DNA from 4 places in the Cupriavidus sp. UME77 genome. Region 1 is predicted to be linked to each of the others. Evidence: predicted binding sites of a transcription regulator. Region 1 holds the regulator's gene; each other region holds the start of a gene.
The links. The regulator FNR, encoded in region 1, switches genes on or off when oxygen is low (the NO sensors DNR and NnrR bind a similar motif). The targets are predictions, from matches to a motif close to TTGATNNNNATCAA.
Positions count from the first base shown of each region.

Region 2: the regulator FNR is predicted to act here: its motif matches at 1,961-1,974, upstream of hemN (oxygen-independent coproporphyrinogen III oxidase).
Region 3: the regulator FNR is predicted to act here: its motif matches at 2,288-2,301, upstream of A9975_RS20845 (universal stress protein).
Region 4: the regulator FNR is predicted to act here: its motif matches at 1,198-1,211, upstream of A9975_RS11500 (fatty acid desaturase).

Region 1 is NZ_LZZU01000060.1:29,665-33,282, reverse strand. Features, by position in the region: gene ccoG (cytochrome c oxidase accessory protein CcoG) at 1-687, shown strand, start outside; gene A9975_RS23885 (hypothetical protein) at 756-971, shown strand; gene A9975_RS23880 (hypothetical protein) at 974-1,219, shown strand; gene fnr (fumarate/nitrate reduction transcriptional regulator Fnr) at 1,306-2,031, opposite strand; gene A9975_RS23870 (sulfite exporter TauE/SafE family protein) at 2,330-3,094, shown strand.
Region 2 is NZ_LZZU01000046.1:90,075-93,692, reverse strand. Features, by position in the region: gene A9975_RS18350 (ATP-binding protein) at 1-664, shown strand, start outside; partial or broken gene A9975_RS18345 (ABC transporter substrate-binding protein) at 724-1,848, opposite strand; gene hemN (oxygen-independent coproporphyrinogen III oxidase) at 2,220-3,618, shown strand, end outside.
Region 3 is NZ_LZZU01000051.1:35,501-39,118, reverse strand. Features, by position in the region: gene A9975_RS20860 (carboxymuconolactone decarboxylase family protein) at 1-77, opposite strand, end outside; gene A9975_RS20855 (M20/M25/M40 family metallo-hydrolase) at 157-1,674, opposite strand; gene A9975_RS20850 (hypothetical protein) at 1,979-2,140, opposite strand; gene A9975_RS20845 (universal stress protein) at 2,412-2,849, shown strand; gene A9975_RS20840 (serine/threonine protein kinase) at 2,880-3,618, opposite strand, start outside.
Region 4 is NZ_LZZU01000030.1:32,583-36,200, forward strand. Features, by position in the region: gene A9975_RS11500 (fatty acid desaturase) at 1-1,084, opposite strand, end outside; gene guaD (guanine deaminase) at 1,255-2,586, opposite strand; gene A9975_RS11510 (adenosine deaminase) at 2,650-3,618, opposite strand, start outside.

The DNA of each region.
Region 1 (3,618 bases):
AAGGCGGACCACAAGGCCGCCGGGCTGGGCTCGTGCGTGAATTGCAGCATCTGCGTGCAGGTCTGTCCTACTGGCATCGATATCCGCGATGGCCTGCAGTACGACTGCATTGGCTGCGGCGCCTGTATCGACGCCTGCAACCAGGTCATGGACAAGATGGCTTACCCGCGCGGGCTGATCCGCTATACGTCCGAGAACGCCATGCGCAGCGCGCTCTCCGAGAGCGTGGCGCGCAAGCGCCTGGTGCGGCCACGCACGGTGATCTACTCGGTGATCTGGCTGGCGCTGGTCGCCGGCTTCATGGCCTCGCTGGCCATGCGTACGCCGCTCAAGGTCGATATCATCCGCGACCGCGGCGCGCTGGGGCGGGAAGTGGAAGGGCGCTGGATCGAGAACGTGTATCGGCTGCAACTGATCAACACGACAGAGGCGCCAATGCGCGTCGCCGTCAGCGCGGGCAGCGATGAGCTCAAGGGCCTGGCCGTGGAATATGATCACGCTGCCGGCAACCTGGAGCCCACGTCCAATCGCCTGATTCCCATCCGGGTGCGCGTGCCGATCGAGTCCGCGGCGCAGGGCACGCACAAGATCGAGGTCACGGTGACCGCGGTGCCCGACGAGGGCGCGGGGGCGCATGGCGCGGAGATTCGACAGAGCACCAGCTTTATCGTGCCGCGCAATCTATGAGGCGGCGGGGGACGCTGGATACACCAATCCGTACGCTACATACGCGATCTAGAACTAGAGGAGGCCAGATGACGCAGCAAAGCAATCCCTGGTGGAAGGAGCCATGGCCGTGGCTGCTGATGAGTGGGCCGTTCGTTGCCATGGTGGCCTGCGGGGTCACGATCTGGCTGGCCATGACCCACCCGGATCCGCCCATTGAGGAAGGGGTCGCTCGCCACGGCCTGGTGGTCGAGAAGGCGGGCAGCGCGCGCCAGGCAGCGCCGGTCGCGGCGCAAGCGAGGTGATCATGAGACTACGCTGGCTGATGTGGGTGCTGTGGCCCGCTTTCCTGGTCGCCGGGCTGACGACCGCGCTGGTATTCTCCATGGTCGATCCCGGTGACCTGCGCTTCTTCGGCCAGCCGGTCGAGGCATCGCGGGAGGCGGTCTACACCGTGGGCTTCCTGATCGCGTGGGTGCTGTGCTCGCTGTCGAGCGGCTTGACGCTGTACACCATGCCCACGCGGCTGGCGGACACGGACGAGCTGGAGTGATTGTGATGCGCGCCTTGCCGGTTCAGGCCAGCAGGCGCGGCATCGCGGCGATCCGCCGCGGGCGAGGGCGGCGCGCGACGAGCGCGTCAGCAGGACTTGTTGACGATCTGCTTGATCCCCACCATGTCGACCAGCTTGACGTGGCGCTGGCGAATCTGGATCAGGCCGGCTTCCGCAAAGCGCGAGAACAGGCGGCTGACAGTTTCGAGCTTGAGCCCCAGGTAGCTGCCGATTTCCTCGCGGCTCATGCGCAGCACAAATTCGGAGGCCGAATAGCCGCGCGCGGACAAGCGCTCGGACAGGTTGATCAGGAAAGCGGCAAGCCGCTCCTCGGCGCGCATCGATCCGAGCGTGATCAACATGACCTGGTCCTGCGAGATCTCCTTGCTCATCAGGCGCATGAACTGATGCTGCAGGGAAGGCAGGACGTTGGACAGCGTCTGGAGATCGCCAAAGCGCACCACGCAGACTTCGGTATCTTCCAGCGCGGTGGCGTCCGACGCGTGCTGCATCTCGCCAAGGCCGTCGAGGCCGACGACTTCGCCGGGAAGGTGGAAGCCCGTGATCTGCGAGCGGCCGTCTTCCATTGTCAGGTGGGTCTTGAGCGTGCCGAAGCGGATCGCGTAGACGGCGGTGAGAGGGTCGCCGAGGCGGTACAGGGTTTCGCCCTTGCGTACGCGCACCCGGTCCTGGACCAGCGTATCCATCTTTTCGAGGTCCTGCTGCGACATGCCGACGGGCAGGCAGAGCTGGCCGAGCGAGCAAGTGGAGCAGCGGGGCGACATCTCGGTAATGGGAATGGTGGTGAGCAATTGGGGCCTGTCGGTTTAGCGCAGTCAATCAAGCGCGATGTGGCAGGCGCATTGAGTTGAGAGCTTGACGTTGAGAGTCGTCGGTTGGAAGCGCTATCCACATCGGCCTGGCGCGCGGGTCTTGCGGCAGTGCGCTATCTGTGCAGCGCGGCTTGCCGTGCCCGTCGTCATGTTTTGCGAGCGCGCTGATGTACGCGGGCGCCAAGCTTCATGTTGATAGCGCCTCTTGGAGCTGCGGGGGCGCGTTCTCCGCATTTTACCGCGCCGGACGTTGCGATTGTGTGATTGGGAGGAGAAGTTGACCATAGGCGTGCTTATCAGCGTATTTACCCTGGCTTTGCTGGGCGGCGTGCACTGCGCCGCCATGTGCGGCGGGATCGCGCTGGCGGCGGAGCAGGGCGGCGTTGCGCGCGTGCCTGCCACGGTGCTCCGGCGTCCCGGCCATTGGTTGCTGGAACTGCTTGTCATGCATGCCGGGCGGCTGAGCATGTATGCGGTGCTGGGAGGCTTGCTGGGCGCCCTTGGCGCTGGCGTCTGGAAGGCACAGTACCTGCCGCTGCAGCGCTGGTTGTTCGGGATCGGCAGTGTGATGCTGGCATTGTCGGGCTTGTGGATGTTGCGCGGGCGCACCACGGGTACGGGTTGGCTGGAGCGGCTCGCCGCCCGGGGCGCGGGTGGATTGCTGCGCGGCCTTGGCGCTATCGGGGCGCGCTTGCCAGCTGTGGCTCGGGCGCATGGGCAGGGCCGCTTGCTGCGCCGCTACGGCATGGGGCTAGCCTGGGGGCTGGTCCCGTGCGGCATGGTGTACGGTGCTCTTGCCATGGCGTTGCTGGCCGGCAATGCCCCGTCGGGCGCGCTGGTGATGGCCGTGTTTGGCCTGGGCACCCTGCCGAACCTGCTGGTGATCTCGGGCCTGTCCGGCTATCTCAGGCAGCTTTCGCGGCGCCCGGCGTTGCGCGCTGGCGCTGGCCTTGCGGTGGTGGCCTTTGGCTTGGCCGGGGTGGCGCGCGCGCTGCTTTTACCTGAGACGCTTGCCGCGCATGGATTCTGCCTGGTCTTCTGAAGCGCTGTTTCGTGGTGTATCTGTCACTTCCTCGCTGAGGTAGCTGTGCGAATCGGTTGCAGGTTTGCCAGGGAATGCCATACAATCGCAAGAACAGCGATATCGCGCAGCGTATTTCATCGTGGCATCGTCAGGTAGCATCCGCTGCTCAGGGATGCATGCCAGGAACACCCAGGCAGGCATCAGCGCCAGGGACCGTTCCCCATCCGCCGTCCGGTTCAAAAGATTCGGTTCAAAAGACCAGCCACGGCAGGGCGGGGTGAAATAGGCCAGCAGGCCCGATATCCGTATTTTCTTGCACCCGGTGCGTTCGATGATAAACGCCGCGCCGGACAGGTCCGCCACATCAGGGGGAAGGCGCGACGCAAGGGCTCCGTCGACTGGCAGTTAAAGCCGGTGGCCGGGCGATCTCCTGCCGGTCAGGTCCGGCACCCGATGCAATAAAAGAAGGCGCACGGCTGGCATGCATCAAGCATGCGGTTGGCTGCGCGGCCAGATGGCGGTGGCAATCCCTACCGCTGAAC
Region 2 (3,618 bases), on a different contig from region 1:
GGCCTTCAACCACATGCAGCAGCGCATCCGCACCCAGCTGGCACAGCAATCGCGCTTCCTGGCTGCCGTGTCCCACGACCTGCGCACCCCACTCACCCGCATGAGCCTGCGCATCGAAGGCGTCGACGACAACCAGGTCCGCTATCGCCTGCGCCAGGACCTGGCGGAGATGAACGGTCTGATCGATGCCACCCTGTATTACCTGCGCGAGCGCGACGGCGCCGCCGCGCCGCGCCAGCGGGTGGATGTGCATGCCTTGCTGCAGGCCGTGGTGGACGATGCCACGGAAGTCGGCCAGGACGTCACCTTGTCTGGCGACGCCGAGCCGCTGCTGGCCTATCCGGCCGAACTGCGCCGGGCCGTGGTCAACCTGGTCGAGAACGCGCACCGCTACGGCGGCAGCGCGTGCATTGAACTGGCGGACAGCCCCGAGCGGGTGGTGATCGATGTGTGCGACAACGGCCCCGGCATTCCGCCGGAGGAAATGGCGCGCGTGCTGGAGCCGTTCTACCGGCTCGAATCCTCGCGCAACCGTGCCACCGGCGGGGTCGGCATGGGCCTGTCGATCGCCGCGGATATTGTCTCGCGCCACGGCGGCGAGCTCAGCCTGGCCAACCGGGCGGAAGGCGGCCTGCGGGTGCGCATCGTGCTGCCGCGCGCCTGAGCCGCGGGCGGCCCGGTGCCAACGCTACCGCTCACCGTGCCGTGCCGTGCCGTGCCGCCACCCATTGCGGCAAGCTGCACATACTGCGAGCCGCGCGAGCCGCGCGTGAAATCCAGCACGAAATCGCCCACGTCGACACGGGCCTGCAGCGCGCGCCGCAGGTCCGCCGGGCTGGCCCCGCGCGGCGCAGCCAGCGCCGTGCGCACCAGCCAGGCCGCGCCGATATAGCCGGCCAGCGTGGCCGGCGAGGCGGGCTCGTCCAGGAACTGCTTCATCCGGCCCACGTGCTCCTTGACCACGCGCAGGGTCAGGTCCTGCGGCCCCGGGGCGATCTGCGTCAGCACGATGCCGCCGGTGTAGCCGGCGCCAAGAATCTCGCGTGCCGCCAGCGAATTGACCGCCGACAAGCCCACCAGGAAGCCGTACCAGCCGCGCGCCGCCAGCGCGCGGCCGAGGTTGCCATAGGCCAGCGTATCGCCTGCCACGATCACCGCGGCCGGGCGCGCGGCGGCGATGCGTTGCGCGACCGCCCCGGCGTCGCTGCCCTTGCCCGCATCCAGCGTGAGTGCCTGCAGTCCCGGCTCCTGCTCGGCCTGGCGCCGCCACGGCGTGCCGCTAGCCAGGCTGCCGGCCGCAAAATCCGGCGCCACGGCCAGCACCAGTTGCTTGAGGCCATAGCTGCGCAACTGCCGGATGGCCGCATCCAGCTCGCTGCGGTAGTCGGCCCGCGTGTACCAGACATGATCCGCCGCGAGCGACAGCCCCGACAACGGCGCCACGATCTGCACGCCGCGCCGGGCCAGCTCGGGCGAGGCGGCCAGCACCGGCAGCAGGGCATCGCTGGGGCCGAACAGCAATTCCGCCCGCTCTCCGTCGACCAGCGACAGCGCCTGCGCCGTGGCCGCGCGCGGATCGGCGTCGACCTCGCGCACCACATGCACCACGCGCGGCTCGCGCGCGCCGGCGTTGGCCGCATCGAACATCACCTTGGCCCCCGCCAGGTAGTCGCGTGCCAGGTCGGCCTGGGCGCCGCCCCGGTCCACCAGGTGGCCGATCACCAGCGGGCGGCGCGGCGGCGCCTGCGCCAGCAAGGAGGCAGGCGCCAGCATGGCGCTGCCAAGCGCGGCCAGGACCCGGCGGCGCGGCGGCCGTGCGGGGTTGGCGATCAGGGAAGAAGCGTGCATGGGAATCCGCGAGGCCAGGTACAGAGCAATGGCATGATTGGGGGAGAGCGCCGCGCAGCCTATCCGGCCCAGGTGACGCTGGCATGACGCCGGGCATGTCATGGGCCGCGGCTTGACCCCGGTCAACGCAGGCGCGGGCGGCGCGCCCTACGATGGGCCATCGAATCCACGACAAAGGCCGCCCCATGGCTGCGACTGCCCCCGCCCCGTTTCCCAATGCAATGTCCGTTCCCATTGCCGTTGCCGTCTCGAGCCAGTCCCGCACCTGCTCCGGCAAGTGCGGCGCCGCCTGCACCGGCAAGCCGGCGGGACGGGGCGCGGCAGCGCCGGATCCGCATGCCTTGTCGGACTTTCGCGCGCTGGCGGGGCGCATGGATATCAACGGCCCGCGCTACACCTCGTACCCGACGGCGGACCGCTTCCACGGCGGCTTCGGCGCGCAGGACTACCAGCAGGCGCTGGCCGATTGCGCTGCCAGCGCCACCAACACCGCCAAAGCCGCCGCGCCGCTCTCGCTGTACGTGCACGTGCCGTTCTGCGAGAACATCTGCTACTACTGCGGCTGCAACAAGATCATCACCAAGGACCACCGTCGCAGCGCCCGCTACGTGGACTACCTGGCGCGCGAGATGGCGCTGGTGGCGCAGCAGATCGGCACGCGGCGAGAGGTAGTGCAGTCGCACTGGGGCGGCGGCACGCCGACCTTCCTCGATCCCGCCGAGATGCGCCGTGTCATGGACGCGCTGCACCAGCACTTCCACCTGCTGCCCGAGGGCGAGCACTCGATCGAGATCGACCCGCGCCGCATCGGTGACACGCAGATGGCGCTGCTGGCGGAACTTGGCTTTAACCGCATCAGCCTGGGCGTGCAGGATTTCGACGCCGAGGTCCAGCGCGCCATCCACCGCGTGCAATCGCTGGCCGAGACGCAGGCGGTCGTCGACGCCGCGCGCCGGCTGGGTTTCCGCTCGGTCAGCATGGACCTGATCTACGGCCTGCCGCACCAGACCACGGCGCGTTTTGCCGCCACCGTGGAACAAGTGCTGGCAATGCGCCCGGACCGGCTCTCGGTGTACAGCTACGCGCACCTGCCGCACGTGTTCAAGCCGCAGCGGCGCATCGACGAACGCGCACTGCCGGCCGCTGCCGAAAAACTCGACATCCTGGTCGGCACGATCGAGCAGCTGACCGCCGCGGGCTACGTCTACATCGGCATGGACCACTTCGCGCTGCCGGACGACGCGCTCGCCGTGGCCCAGCGCGAGGGCCGGCTGCAGCGCAACTTCCAGGGCTATTCCACCCACGCCGGCCATGACCAGCTCGGCTTCGGCGTTTCGTCAATCGGCGCAGTGGCGGGCCGTTACGTGCAGAACGCCCGCACGCTGGATGACTACTACAGTGGCCTCGACGCCGGCGTGCTGCCCGTGATGCGCGGCTTCGCCATGCGTGACGAAGATCACTTGCGGCGCGATGTGATTGGCGCGCTGATGTGCAATGGCGTGTTGGATATGGCGGCGGTCGAAACGCGCCACCGCATCGATTTTGCCGAGCACTTCGCGCACGAGCTGACGGAACTGGCGCGGCTGGCCGAAGACGGGCTGGTGCGCTGTGAGCCTGGGCGCATCGAGGTGACACCGCTGGGGCGTTTGCTGGTGCGCCGCCTGGCCATGGTGTTCGACGGCTTCCTGCGCGAGGATGCCCGGCGCACCGAGCCCGCTGCCATCCGGAGCGCTGATGCGGGTACGCCTTTGCCGATGCCAACGCGCTACT
Region 3 (3,618 bases), on a different contig from region 1:
TCCGAACGTACCTGCCGGCCGGCTTCGAAGGCCGGCGTTTGTGCGTAGGCGGCGGGGTCTTGCCTGGCTTGCGTCATCTTGCTATCTCCTGTGATTGCATGGGTCGGGCAGGCACGCCGCGTCCTCGCGGATGCGCGGCGCCTGCGGCGTTGCGCCTTACTTGAACGGTGTCTGCAGGATGCCCATCACGGTACGGACGCCATCGCGGTAGTTGCCCAGCCGCATGTTCTCGTCGTAGCTGTGCTGGTTATTGTCCGCATTGACCAGCGGCACGATCACGAACGGCGCCTGCAGCGCCTGCACCGCCGCGCCGGTCGGCACGGTGCCGCCCATCATGCGGATCTGTACCGGTGCCTTGCCATAGGACTGCTGCATGGCCTGAGTGAGCCACCGGCTGATCGGCGCCGACAGGTCCGTGCGCGCGGCGGAGCTGGAGGCCGAGACCTCGCCCGCGGTGACCGAGGCAAGCTTGGGATAGCGCGCGCGTTCGTCATCGGTGGGCTCGCCCTTGACCAGGTGGTAGCCCTGTTTTTCCACGTGCTGCCTGACGAGGGCGAACAGGGATTGCGGGCTGGTCTCCGGCACGGTGCGGATATCGATATCGGCCACCGCCACCTCCGGAATGATGGTGCGGGCCTTCTCGCCCACGTCACCGGCGGCCATGCCGCGCACGTTCAGCGTGGGGTACTGCATGGCTTCCTGATAGTTGGCGCCAACGCGTTCGGCGCGCGCGATGCCCAGGCGGCGGCGCAGCGCGGCCTCGTCGTCGGGCACGGCGGCCATGATGCGGCGCGCGCGCTCATCGATCTTTACCGGCTTGTAGTAGCCGGCAATGGTGACGCGGCCGTCGTCGTCCTTCATGGTGGCTAGCAGGTTCGCCAGCCGCTGGGCGGGGTTGGCGGCATAGTTGCCGTAGTGGCCGCTGTGCAGGCCCTGGCTGGCGCCGAACACCTTGAGCTGCACCAGCAGCACGCCGCGGTTGCCGAAGATCAGCGTGGGCTGGTTGCTCTGGTGCATGGGGCCATCGAAGATCACCATGCCGTCATTGCGCAGCAGCGCCAGGTTGTCCGCGATCACCTTGCCCAGCGACGGCGAGCCCTTCTCCTCCTCGGAATCCAGCAGCACCTTGATATCGACCGCAGGGTCCACCCCGGCGGCCTTGAGCGCGTCCATGGCGGCCAGGAACATCACGATGGGGCCCTTGTCGTCCGACGACGAACGCCCGAACACGCGCCACTCGGGATCGACCTGGCCGGCATAGAGTTTGTCCAGCGGTAGCGTTTCCCACTTGCCATCGGCGCTGCGCGCCTTGAGCGTAGCCTCCCACGGGCTGGGCTGCGCCCATTGCGACGGCGTTACCGACTGGCCATCGAAATGCATGTAGAACAGCACCGTCTTGCGCGGGCCAGCGCTTTGCTGCGTGCTGGCGGGGTATTCGGCGTAGACCATCGGCTTGCCGTCATTGGGCAACTCGCGCGCCTTGAAGCCACGCCGGGCGAAGGCCTTGACCAGCCAGTCCGCATTCTTCTGGATATCCGCCGGCACGGTGGCGTCGTTGGGCAGCGCCAGCAATTCGACCCATTCGCGGTAACTGCGCGCCGCGGCCTGGTCGGCCTGCTGCTGTAGCTGCGCGCTGTCGAGCGTGGCGGCATGCGCGCCAGCGGCCAGCAGCATGGCACCAAGGGCGCCGCACACGGTCGCGCGGACAGCGCTGCGCAAGGGGGACTGGAAGATGCGGAAATGGGTATGCAGGGGGGCGCAGTGCGGCGCGCTGCCAGGCGCGCGGGCACGGGAACGTAGTCTCATGGCTCTTGTGGGATAGGAAAGTGCATGGCGACGGATACGGCGAGCGGGCCGCAAGACAACCGCGCGGCCCGCACCGGCAGTCTGAACCGCTACATGCAACTTGTCCACGCACGGCGCCCCTGGCGGCGCGCCTTCATCGGGCCCAGCAGCGCGCGGGCGCCCTCATGGGCCTTCAGGGGCCCTGCTCGTCGGGCGACTGCGAAAAACCCTCTTCGCGGCGCGCAATGGCACTGGCCAGCCCGAATTCCATGGCAAAAAGCAGGATCAGCGCGAGCATGGCCAGCGCGCCGATCGCCAACCGATAGTAGATCCACATGGCGGCAAGCCGGAACATCCGACAGAGTTGTCCTACCTGCAGCGTAGATTTCCCCACATCAAAAAGGCGCCGAGATGCCACGGCACGGTGCAAAGAAACCGTCAAAACGGGAAAACGGATGACTCTCGCAAGGCTCGTGGAAGGCGCTGCCGATTGCGCCCGGACTTGATCTGGATCCAGGCAAGGTTGCCCGCAGGGTGCCATGATGACCGTAGTGAGCGCCCCCGGGCCACCCGGGCGAGGGCCGCCATGCCGACAACGATCACAGCCACTACAGGAGATAGCCGCCATGACCAACATCGTGCTCGCCACCGACGGTTCGCCCTTTTCCGACGCAGCCGCCCGCTTTATCGCCGAAGGCAAACTGCTGCAAAGCGGCTTTACCGTGCATGTGGTCCATGTGACGCCCGATGTCACCGGACAGGTACGTGCCTTCGTCAGCAAGGAAACCATCGATGCCTGGCACCAGGAAGAAAGCGGTAAGGCCATGCAGTCCGTGGCCGACATCCTCGGCGCCGCGGGCATCGCCTTCGAGCAACACGCGCTGCACGGCTTTGCACCGGAGCGCATCGTCGCCTACGCCGCCAGCGTGGATGCACGCGGCATCGTCATGGGCACGCACGGCCGCGGCTCGTTCTTCGATGCGGTGATTGGTTCGGTGGCGGGACGGGTGCTGGCGCACGCCCCGTGCCCGGTAGTCCTGGTCAAGGCCCCGGGCAAGAAGTAAGGCAGCCGGCCCGGGCTGGCCGGTGCCGGGTCAGACCGGCCAGAGCGGCGGCTCGTCCATCAGCGCGACCTGCTCGCGCAGCTCCAGGATGCGGTCCTGCCAGTAGCGGGCAGTTCCAAACCACGGGAATGCCGCCGGAAAGGCCGGATCGCGCCAGCGGCTGGCCAGCCAGGCGCTGTAATGCAGCAGGCGCAGCGTGCGCAGCGCCTCGATCAGGTAAAGCTCACGCGGCCGGAATTCCGCGAAATCCTCATAGCCGGCCAGGATGTCGGCCATCTGGCCCTGCTGGGCGGCGCGGTCGCCTTCCAGCAGCATCCACAGATCCTGCACCGCCGGCCCCATGCGGCTATCGTCGAAGTCGACAAAGTGCGGCCCGGGCGCGCGCGAACCCGCATGCGACTCCTCGATCCACAGCACATTGCCGCGATGGCAATCGCCATGCAGCCGCAACTGCGCGACATCGCCCGCGCGCTCGAAGCAGCGGCGAGCGCCATCCACGGCGAGATCGGCAACCGCCTGCCAGGCCGGGCGCAGTTCCAGGGGAATGCAGTCTTGCGCCAGCAGCCAGTCGCGCGGGGCCACCCCGAAGGTGTCCACGTCGATGGTGGGGCGCGCCTGGTAAGGATGCGTGGCGCCGAGCGCATGGATGCGGCCGATGAAACGGCCGAGCCAGGTCAGCGTATCGGCACGATCCAGCTCCGGCTCGCGCCCGCCGCAGCGGGGAAACACCGCGAAGCGAAAACCCGCATGCGCCAGCAGCGTGGCGCCG
Region 4 (3,618 bases), on a different contig from region 1:
CGTTGGCGCTGGTCTGCCGGCCACGGAAGTCCGTCCAGCAGAGTGCCTTGAAGTCGTACAGCTTGCAGCGGCGCGCGGTATCGAAATACCAGCGCCAGGTGAAGTTCTGGATGATGATGCGGCCCGGCAGCGCATGCTCCAGCAGCGCCTGGGCGCGCTTGAGGCGGTATAGCGGCACGCTCATGTCCACGTGGTGCGCGGTGTGCTCCATGATGTGGTGCAGCGCCGCGCCGATGCCATAGCGAAAGCGCAGGTGCACCGTGGTGGAGACGAAGGGCTGGGCGCGCGCCCACATGGCCTTGGTGTCGTACCAGGCCACGCTGGTGTGGGTGTGGTGCACGTAGAGCACGAAGCCCACGGTGAAATTCCAGACCAGGAACGGCAGCACGAAGCCCAGCCCGACCAGCATCGCCACCGACTGCCCGGTGGCGATGGCCAGCCACGCCAGCGCGCCGATCCAGGCCACGCCGAAGACGGCCACCAGCGTGCAGTCCCACATGAAGACGGCGCGGCGCGTGGGCATCTGGCGGCGGCTGGGGAAGAACATCTTGAACCACCAGATCTCGACCAGGTAGTACAGGCCCGCGCCAAAGCCGGTGCGGTAGACCCGCTCCAGCGCGCGGCGCCAGCGCGGCAGGGCCTGGAATTCCTCGAGCGAATAAGGCTGCCAGACGAAGTCGAAGCCCTTGAGGTTGGAGTAACCGTGGTGGACCACGTTATGGCCTACTTCCCACAGGCTGTAAGGCGTGAGCGACGGCAGGAAGGTCAGCCGGCCCAGCCATTTGTTCAGGCCGCGCCGGGGCGTCAGGCTCTGGTGGCAGGCATCGTGGCCGATGATGAACAGGCGGGCGATGATCAGCCCCGTTGCCACGCTGGCGGCCAGCTTGGCGAGCCAGTGGGAGAACAGCACCACCCCGGCCAGCGCGGCCAGGAACAGCGCGGTGTCCAGCGCGAACAGCGCCAGCGCGCGCGGCGTGCTGCGTGCGCCAAGCGGGATCAGCCAGCCGCGGATGATCTTGCGCGAGGGCAGGGGGACGTCAGGGGAAATCGGCTCCGGAAAGGAAGCTTGCTGCGTGGCAATCATGCAAAAACCTTCAGTTGTCGAACGCGGGATCGGGCTGGGCCCGAGACTGGCGATGCGCGGCCACGGGACAGGCCGATGGTGTGACAGCTTAGAAGGATTGCGTGACAGGGGTGTTGATCCGGGTCAAGCCAGCAGGGCCGGACCCGGTGTCACACAGCGGAAAGTGACGGCTAGTGCGCGGCGACGGCCGGTGCGCTCGCCGGCTCGCCCATCACATACACCTCGCCGATGACGCGATCGTCACCCAGCATGGCGAAGGCGAACAACTGCTCTTCCAGCGTTTCCGAGCGCTCGCTGCGCCGCGCGATCAGCGGCGTGGCCTGCGGGTCAAGCACGATGAAGTCGGCCTCGCAGCCGGGTGTGAAGCTGCCCACGCGCTCGCTCCAGCCCAGTGCATCGGCGGCGGCGCGGGTGGCCAGGTAGAACATGCGCAGCGCGGTGAGGTGGTAGCCGCCCATGCGCGCCACCTTGTGGGCAGCGTTCATGGTGCGCAGCATCGAGAACGAGGTGCCCCCGCCCACGTCGGTGGCGAGCGTCACGTTGAGGCGGTGCGCATCCGACTGGTGGAAGTCATAGAAGCCGCTGCCCAGGAACAGGTTGGAGGTGGGGCAGTGCGCCACCGCCGCGCCGCTGTCGGCCAGCCGCTTGCGGTCGTCCTGGTCGAGGTAGATGGCGTGGCCGTACAGCGCGCCCGGGCGCAGCAGGCCGTAGTGATCATAGATGTCCAGATAGCTGCGGGCTTGCGGGAACAGCTCGGCCACCCATTTCACTTCGTCGCGGTTCTCCGCCACGTGGGTCTGGATGAACGCGTCCGGGTAAGCCTTGGCCAACTCGCCGCAGGCTTGCAGCTGCGCTTCGCTGGAGGTGGGCGCGAAGCGCGGCGTAATGGCGTACGACAGGCGGTTCTTGCCGTGCCAGCGCGAGATCAGGTCGGCCGAATCGCGCGCGCCGGACTCGGCGGTATCGCGCAGGAATTCGGGGCAGTTGCGGTCCATCATCACCTTGCCGGTGACCAGGCGCAGGTTGCGGCGGTCGGCTTCGGCAAACAGCGCATCGGCCGATGCCGTATGCACGGTGCTCCAGGCCACGGCGCTGGTCGTGCCATTGCGCAACAGCTCGTCGGCGAAAAAGCCGGCCACGGCCGCCGCGTACTCCGGCTCGGCAAAGCGGCGCTCCTCGGGGAAGGTATAGGTCTCCAGCCAGTGCAGCAGGCCGGGCGAGGGCGAAGCGATGATGTCGGTCTGCGGGTAGTGCACGTGCGTGTCGATAAAGCCCGGCACGATCAGCTTGCCGCGGCGGTCGATCACTTCGGCACCGGCCGGGATCTGGTCGGCCAGGTCGGCATGGCTGCCAACCGCGGCGACATGCCCGGCGGTGACGATCAGCACCCCGTCTTCCCAATACTGATACGCGTCGTCATGAAACTGGGGGTCGCGCAGGAAGTGCAGCACGCGGCCACGGATGGCGCGGGTGATGGACTGGGTGGGGGGCGTGGTCGTCATATCGATGTCTCGTCATGCACCGGCGCGCGCATGGCGCGCCGGCATCTTGGGGTGAGCCGCGCTTCAGGCCGTGGAGGCTGCGGCGGGCAGGGGGGATTGCCAGAAGTGGTCGACTTCGGCGAGGAAGGCAGTCTTTTGCGAGGCGGGCAGGAACGAGGCCTCGAAACTGTTGCGCGCCAGCTTGTGGCCATCGGCCGCGGTCAGCGGCAAGGCCTCGAAAGTGGCTTCCCAGTTCGCGTTCATATAGCCGCCGAAATAGGCGGGGTCGTCCGAGTGCAGCGTGACCAGCACGCCAGCTTCCAGCAGGCGGTGCAGGGAGTGGTCGCGCAGGTCCGGGTAGACCTTGAGCTTCTGGTTGGACAGCGGGCATACCGTGAGCGCCACGCGCTCGCGGGCCAGCCGCTCGACCAGTGCCGGGTCGTCGATGGCGCGCACGCCGTGGTCGATGCGCTCCACCTTGAGGATGTCGAGCGCGTCGGTCACGTATTGCGCCGGGCCTTCCTCGCCGGCATGCGCCACCAGGTGCAGGCCGAGCTCGCGGGCGCGGGCAAACACGCGGGCGAACTTCTCCGGCGGGTTGCCCTGCTCCGAGGAATCCAGCCCGATGCCGACAAAGCGGTCGCGGTAGGGCAGCGCGGCTTCCAGCGTGGCGAAAGCGTCTTCCTCGGAGAGGTGGCGCAGGAAGCAGAGGATCAGGCTGCTGGAGAAGTCGTACTGCGTGCGGGCCTGGGCGAGCGCGTCGGAAATGCCGTCGATCACCACATTGATCGGCACGCCGCGCCCGGTATGGGTCTGCGGGTCGAAGAAGATCTCGGCGTGGCGCACGTTGTCGGCGACGGCACGCTGCACGTAGGCCATCGTCATGTCGAAGAAATCGTCCTCGGTCAGCAGCACGCTGGCGCCAGCGTAATAGATATCGAGGAAGGATTGCAGGTCGGTGAAGGCGTAGGCCTTGCGCAGGGCTTCCACGCTGGCGTATGGCAACTTGACCTTGTTGTGCTGGGCCAGCCGGAAGATCAGCTCAGGCTCGAG